3 regions of the Paenibacillus sp. V4I9 genome follow, and region 3 is predicted to be linked to each of the others. Evidence: riboswitches for the same ligand, from Rfam matches in the RefSeq annotation. Region 3 holds a riboswitch; each other region holds the start of a gene.
What was found. A riboswitch is a leader RNA that binds a small molecule or an ion and turns the genes downstream of it on or off. The one in region 3 is predicted to bind cobalamin.
Positions count from the first base shown of each region.

Region 1 (2,263 bases), 3.3 Mb from region 3:
TAAACCAAGTGCACTTAGTTCGGATGTAATCTGGTTAGGGTTATTGGTTTGCACACGAACAATCAGTTGATGATGTGGCGAATATTCAATATCTCCACGATCTCCAACAATCTCGCCTAACGCACACAGTTGGGCTGCTGTTAATTTTTTATTCGCGATACCGGGGCTTACTGCAAACTCAAAGATAGATTGGGTCGCAGTCAGCTTATTGTCAAATTCAAAAGGCACCTCTTCATTCCCTTTGGATACTAGCTGCAAGGCTTCCATTGCAAGCTGTAAGGAGTTACTAGGTGACAAATTCGGCGATGACTTCAGCTGGGAAGGTTCTTTAATTTCAGTAACCTCATCCTCCAAGAGTTCATCTTCTTCATCGAACTCCTCCATGGATTCATCCCAATCCTGCTCATCAAATTGTTCCAAAGCCCAGGGCTCTGCCTCGGATTTCAACCTTTGATGTGGCTTGAGCGGTTGTGTTTCAGCACCTAATGTGTATTTCCGTTGATAACCGCGTGGTGTAATCATGAGTCCGTCATACAGCTTGGTTGCGGAATTACCAATAATAATTGTCGTTAACATGCCAATATCATGATTCAGCATATCAGCAAGCGTCGTCACAACAACATGTTGACGATCTCGATACGCACTTTTGACAATCCCAACAGGCGTTAAAGGAGAACGATACTTAAGAAGGATACGCTGAGTCTCAACAATCTGTCTGGTCCGTCTACCACTTCGCGGGTTATAGAGAGCAATGACGAAATCAGCCATCCCTGCTGCCTCAACCCGCTTCGCAATCAGCTCCCATGGCGTAAGATGATCACTTAAGCTGATGGTGCATGAATCATGCATAATTGGAGCACCTAGCAGAGATCCAGCCGAATGAACAGCTGAAATGCCAGGAATCACTTCCACTTGAACGCCTTCCTCACGCGTCCAGCCTTGTTCCATCAATACCTCATAGACAAGACCGGCCATTCCATACACACCGGCGTCTCCACTGGAAATAACGGCAACTTTCTTCCCCTGCTTCGCTTGCCGCACAGCCTCTTGCGCACGACTCACTTCTTCCGTCATGCCTGTTCGAACTACTTGCTGATCGGTTAATAGACCTGCTATAAGATCCACATAGGTGTTATATCCGATGATAACTTCACTTTCCCCAATTGCTTCCCGTGCACGCTTCGTAATATGTTCAAAACTCCCCGGTCCAAAGCCGATAATGAGCAGTTTTCCTGACAATTTGTATCACCCTTCCCCGTAATTACACAAACAAAAAAAGCATCCCTAACATAAGTCATGTTAGAAATGCTTGGTAAATTACTACAGTTAACAAAACCAGAAGTAACCGCTCTCTAACACTCCCTAATTCCTCGTAGGGTTATTGTGTTGTTGAATTAGGCAGGTCTCCTGACTTCATCATCCCCTTGCGCCTTCCCAGGTTGTTACCCAGTGGCATGTTGCAAGGAGTTACCGTAATAAACGGCGATTTTCACAGTGGCGGGTCCGTGCCGGTATTTCACCGGTCTTCCCTTTTAACCATACATCCGAATGGAAATATGGCACCTAATTCCAATGATATGCAATTACGATCATCCTACCATCTATTGATAGGGTTGTCACGTATTTATTCATAGATGGCTTGATAGAGTCCTTCCATCAAACTCTGGTAACTGCTTGGATTATAGGTCATTTCTGCAAAAGAAACTTGAATGACCTTATTGATCGTTTTAACGATAAAAAAACTATCCTCCCCACGCTCCGGGTCAATATAGGTATAGCACTCTAAGTGATTGCTTCCCGTTTTTTGACGTAAAAATTCCGTTGCTTCCGCACTTAAATTCGCATATTTAGGCATAGTTAGGTTCCTTTCCATTTAAACGAAGTGATGCTATCTATTATAGCGTATTTTTACCCTTTGATTCCTATTAAACGAGAAAGTATTTCTTTAATTTTCAGAATTTTCGTACTATAATGAATCTATCAAGATATCGCTTTCATTATATGAAGGAGGAATTGATATGAGCAGTCATGAAACGAATGGATTGGTGTTTGTCTTTACTGGCACTAGCGGTTCTGGTCGTAAAACAATTGCCCATCACATTGCCAAAGAGCTTGGTTTCTCATCTGTCGTCTCCTACACAACTCGAACACCTAGACCCAAAGAAATCAACGGGAAGGATTATAACTTCATCTCACGCAAAGTGTTCATCGATTGTGACATTGCAGGTGAATTTTTTCAAACTGTTGAAATTGACGGGAATTT
Region 1 covers NZ_JAUSZE010000001.1:4,543,408-4,545,670, forward strand. The annotation lists gene cobJ (precorrin-3B C(17)-methyltransferase) at 1-1,239, opposite strand, end outside; cobalamin riboswitch at 1,381-1,582, opposite strand; gene QFZ81_RS21430 (hypothetical protein) at 1,625-1,855, opposite strand; gene QFZ81_RS21435 (guanylate kinase) at 2,019-2,263, shown strand, end outside.
Region 1: another riboswitch for cobalamin. It lies ahead of cobJ (precorrin-3B C(17)-methyltransferase); the one in region 3 lies ahead of QFZ81_RS06230 ((2Fe-2S) ferredoxin domain-containing protein).

Region 2 (2,263 bases), 2.2 Mb from region 3:
GAACTTCAAACGCGAATACACCATCCAAAGGCGCTGTCAGAGTTGATTTTTGTCCATTGGGTGAAGCGTGAAAGTTAAGATGGAAATTAGCTGTATCTGGAAAAGCATAGTCAAAATCTAACTTTCCATCTTGAATCTGCGTCCGATTTGAAAACATAGTTATGTTATCGTCCTCGTGATAAAGCGATAGGGAAGTATCCATCCCTTGGATGTATTGACCGGTCTTTGAATCTTGAAAAGTAACATTAAAATGAGCGGGTTCTCCCTTTTGAACAGGATCCATAGGGTTTAACTTTAATTCAGCTTTAACTCCATTTTTTTCAACTACCATAATATGATTGGCCGAAGTCGCTTCGTGCGCCAATGAAGTTGAGGAAAGGGTACCAGCAACTAATAAACTTGCAATTAAGAGTAACGCTGCGGCTGACGATGAATAACGGTTTTTATATTGTGATTGTTTTTTAAATGGATTTTCCAATCGTTTAGCAAAAATTCCACTGAGCATTGCTAACAAAAAGATTGCTATGAACAAAACGATTGTTCGTACGATTTGCCCAAGAGGCACATCTACTTTAATGGGTAAGGTAATTTCAATTGGTTTTTCTATTTCATTTGATGTTGCTTTTATTTTTGCTTCGTATGAACCAGCGTCCCAAAAAATAGACTCAATCTCAAGTTTTCCGTCATACAAAATCGAATCCATTTTATAAACAAGCCCAGTTCCTTCATTATCATCACGTAAGTAACCCACATTGAACCAAGGATTTGTTGCCTTCGTTTTAACAATTTCTAATTGGACATTAGCGTTATTTAAGGGTTCCTTGGTTACAGGATTGGTAAGTTGATATGAGAATTTGGCTGGTTCATGTGCAACTGGATTTTGTGGTACTAAATAATCCCCTTTTTCTTCATAACTTTCGTAGATTGCAACTCCAAATACAAAAGTACCTAGTATAAGTACAGGTAAGATGAGCAGCATCAGAAAACGTAATAGATCGAACTTCATTATTGTCCTCCTTGAAATAATAGTCTTTGAAAAATTTAGCCACACGGGGGAGAGGTGATTACGTTAGTGACAAGGTACTATGGTGACACTGTGACGTGCAGGATGAACAGCATCATGTAACGACATAATCGGTGTGAAGAATAATCCGTACAAGGTCAATGGAATCCAAGAAAGAAGCAAAATCCACTGTAAAACAAACATTATTTTGGCGACATTTTGTCCAATTGATATAGAAGTAAGTCTTTGAATTGCGATATTCATTGTTTCACCTCCTCTGAAAGATTTTTCAAAACATATCCCCCGTATGGCTAAATTTTTCATAGAAAAATGAAAACCCCAACCTAATAGGTTGGGGTAAGAAATTACGAGAAATTCATCCTGTAGAAAATAACAGGGACCTCTTCTTACACCGAACCTTATTCCACGAAGGCTATGTATGATGGTGTTCAAACTAGGTAGGTCTCCTGGCTCACAGATTAACGCTCTCTTTCGCCTTCCCCAAAAGTATGATTGAGTGGCAGTATGAAAGAGATCTCTGTTTTACAGTGGCGGGTCCGCTCGGGATTTTCACCCGATTCCCTGTTACCCCTTGCTCTCACAAGGGCACCTAGAATGTTTATACTATATTGTTCTAACTATGATGAATTTAATCCTATATATGGGTGAAAGTCAATAGTTAATTAGTCAACCGAGGAAATATCCCCAATTTTTCATAGCCACGTAGTTTTGTTTGAAAAAGAGGTACGAGTTGTTCGAGGTGTTTCGGATTCCGGATAACCGACAAAAAGGGTTCCGATGATCTTCTTGTTTTCTGGCGAACCGATAAACCGAAATAACCGTTCATCACGAATGAGTCCAACGCCGCGCGTCCGCCATACCAATCCCAATTCAAGCTCACTTGCCATAAGCCACATCGAATGTATTGCGCATGCAACGGCATATTCGTTATCTTCGGAAGAGTCTACATCATCTGGGATGATATCCGAGGTTACAACGACGAGAAGGGGGGTGCTCTGTATCACACTCATTGATTCTTGAACTAGATTAGGTTTTGAGGGGAATCTTTCAGTTAAAAAATCGAAGGCGATTTTTTCATACTGTTGTTTTGCTTCTTCACGTATGATGTAAAAATGCCATGGCTCACGTAATCTATCATTAGGAGCCCATGTGGCAGATTCCAGTAATTTCAAGATTTTCTCCTCTTCGACTTCACGTGGATTGTATTTTCGAATTGCTTTTCTGGCTTTTAGTACCTCT
Region 2 covers NZ_JAUSZE010000001.1:3,519,326-3,521,588, reverse strand. The annotation lists gene QFZ81_RS16400 (hypothetical protein) at 1-1,006, opposite strand, end outside; gene QFZ81_RS16395 (CbtB-domain containing protein) at 1,070-1,267, opposite strand; cobalamin riboswitch at 1,444-1,632, opposite strand; gene QFZ81_RS16390 (nitroreductase family protein) at 1,717-2,263, opposite strand, start outside.
Region 2: another riboswitch for cobalamin. It lies ahead of QFZ81_RS16395 (CbtB-domain containing protein); the one in region 3 lies ahead of QFZ81_RS06230 ((2Fe-2S) ferredoxin domain-containing protein).

Region 3 (2,263 bases):
TCGTGTTCCCAAGCTGGTTCTGGAAATTATGCTTATCATCTATCGGTTTCTGTTCATCCTATTTGAAATTGCTAATAACATGTATGTAGCTCAGCAATCAAGAGGCGGTCAAACCGGTTTCCAAAATAGACTAAAGGATACAGCCATTATTATTGTTCAAATGTTTATCAAAACGATGCAGCGGTATAAATCATTGTCAAATGGCCTTGTCTCCCGAGGTTTTACGGATGACATTCACATGGCGCCTTACCGAGCTAATCCTGTACCTTTTCGATATAAATTGGAAAGTTATGTAGGGTTCACGCTGCTGCTGCTCGAAATTTGGCTGCGTTGGAATTGGAGGAGTATCCGATGAGCACGATTTTAGAAACCTTAGAAGTGAGTTTCAGCTATCCCGCTTCACAGACTATAGCTTTGAACAAGTTAAAGCTCCGCATCCCCGAGGGAAAATTAACGGCCATTTGTGGTCATAACTGTTCTGGAAAATCAACTTTATTTCTTCATGCTATTGGCATTCATTCACCTTCATCGGGTCAAGTTTTATGCGAGAACGAACCTTTGACTTACACTCGCAAAGAACTTAAACAATTACGTCAAGACATTGGACTTGTCTTTCAAGATTTGGAACAGCAGATCATTCTGAATACTCCTTATGAGGATGTCACCTACGGTCTGCGGAATGCTGCCATTCCTAAGCCTGAGATTACTCGCCGAGCAGAAGCAACTTGACCGTATACATAGTCGTGGTATCACGTTAGTCATCTTTTGCATAAATGATAATCAACGACTCTACAATAAAGTTAAAACCCCATCCAGTTTGGATGGGGTTTTTGGTATTAGGACGGTATGTATGATAATTATTTATTACTTTGTATGCGGCTAATGCCCTTATTTCCTATGCCGGTTGGCACAAAACGTTCCTCAAAGCTATAAATCATATGTTCCTGGAGTGGTTTCCCCTCTAGTAAATGCTCTCTAACAAGCCTTCTCCCAGTCTCTGGTGTCATTTCCTTGTACCAAATCCCTTGCGGATACACCGTAACAACACCTGCGTCCTGACAGCGGCCATTACATCTAGTCCGAGTTGTATGTATAAGATGCTCGGCTCCGTTCTTCGAAATTTCATCTCGGATGGCTAGTGTTGTTTCATCTCCTGAATTTTTCAGGCAAGATCCCCCGTTACAGATAAGTACATGATGTTGGACTGTTGATAGATCCCACGTACTCATAAGAACACCTCCCTATCTCCCGTAGGCATATAACTGTGCTGCTGAAATAGGCAGGTCTCCTGGCTTCAGGATCTTCATCAAACGTCAGCCTTCCCAATCGGTCGATCAGTGGCATAGAGATAGAGACGTTGACTCCTCTGTTACAGTGGCGGGACCGCGTCGGCTTCTAACCGATCTTCCCTTTTAAGCTTACCCTGCGCTTGGAAAGCGGAACGTAAGCACCTATTTCGAATATGAAATTGTGTCCAAGTTTATTTAAATCTTTTAAACTTAAATCTCATCTTACCTCATAGTCTACTTACAAACAAGGAAAAAGCCCTACCAAATGGCAGGGGCTTCATCGAATGCTGTATTTACGAATTCAAATCACTCATTTAAACGGAAGGACGATTCGGTTGGTGATGTCCAGGCTCTGTTGAATCCAGATTGGCCTGTATGCGAGAAGATTGCTTCGAATGATCGATTGTGCTTTGAGTCCGCTGGTCCATACTTTTCTTTTTGCCCATAATGGATTAATCCTCCTGTAAATTGAAATAATGATCACTTGATTAGTATGGAGAAATATCGTATCAAATATGCTGTTTAAAATACCCATTAAAGCCGAAGGACGAAGGAAAAGCAAAAGCCTGTAAGGAGATCTCCTTACAGGCTCTTGATGGTGCCATTAGACTTTAGTGCTTCTTGTGCGGCAAATTACTGCCTGGCTGACCGTCACCTTGGGTCCTCAAATTCTTCGCGGCTTTCTTCTGCTTGTCGTGCAGCTTGCTAATGAAATGACTATCCATGAGCATTCGCCTCCTGAAGAAAGAATGGCACTACCTCTTTAGAATGTCACACAAGCTCTAAATTTAAACGCATGGCAAGATTAAGAATCGCGCCTCTTGCTTCTGCATCTGTTTTGACTTTTTCGTACAATTCCTCAAAATTAGTGCGGTTTTGAATAAATTCCGGTTCGGTTTTGATAGCCGTTTGTGTCCAGTTAATTAAGACATTCTCAGCTTGGGTAAGTTCATTGTAAGCACGATGCAAGCCTA
Region 3 covers NZ_JAUSZE010000001.1:1,282,026-1,284,288, reverse strand. The annotation lists gene cbiQ (cobalt ECF transporter T component CbiQ) at 1-355, shown strand, start outside; gene QFZ81_RS06235 (ATP-binding cassette domain-containing protein) at 352-729, shown strand; gene QFZ81_RS06230 ((2Fe-2S) ferredoxin domain-containing protein) at 858-1,229, opposite strand; cobalamin riboswitch at 1,262-1,470, opposite strand; gene QFZ81_RS06225 (hypothetical protein) at 1,604-1,735, opposite strand; gene QFZ81_RS06220 (DUF4023 family protein) at 1,901-2,014, opposite strand; gene QFZ81_RS06215 (hypothetical protein) at 2,061-2,263, opposite strand, start outside.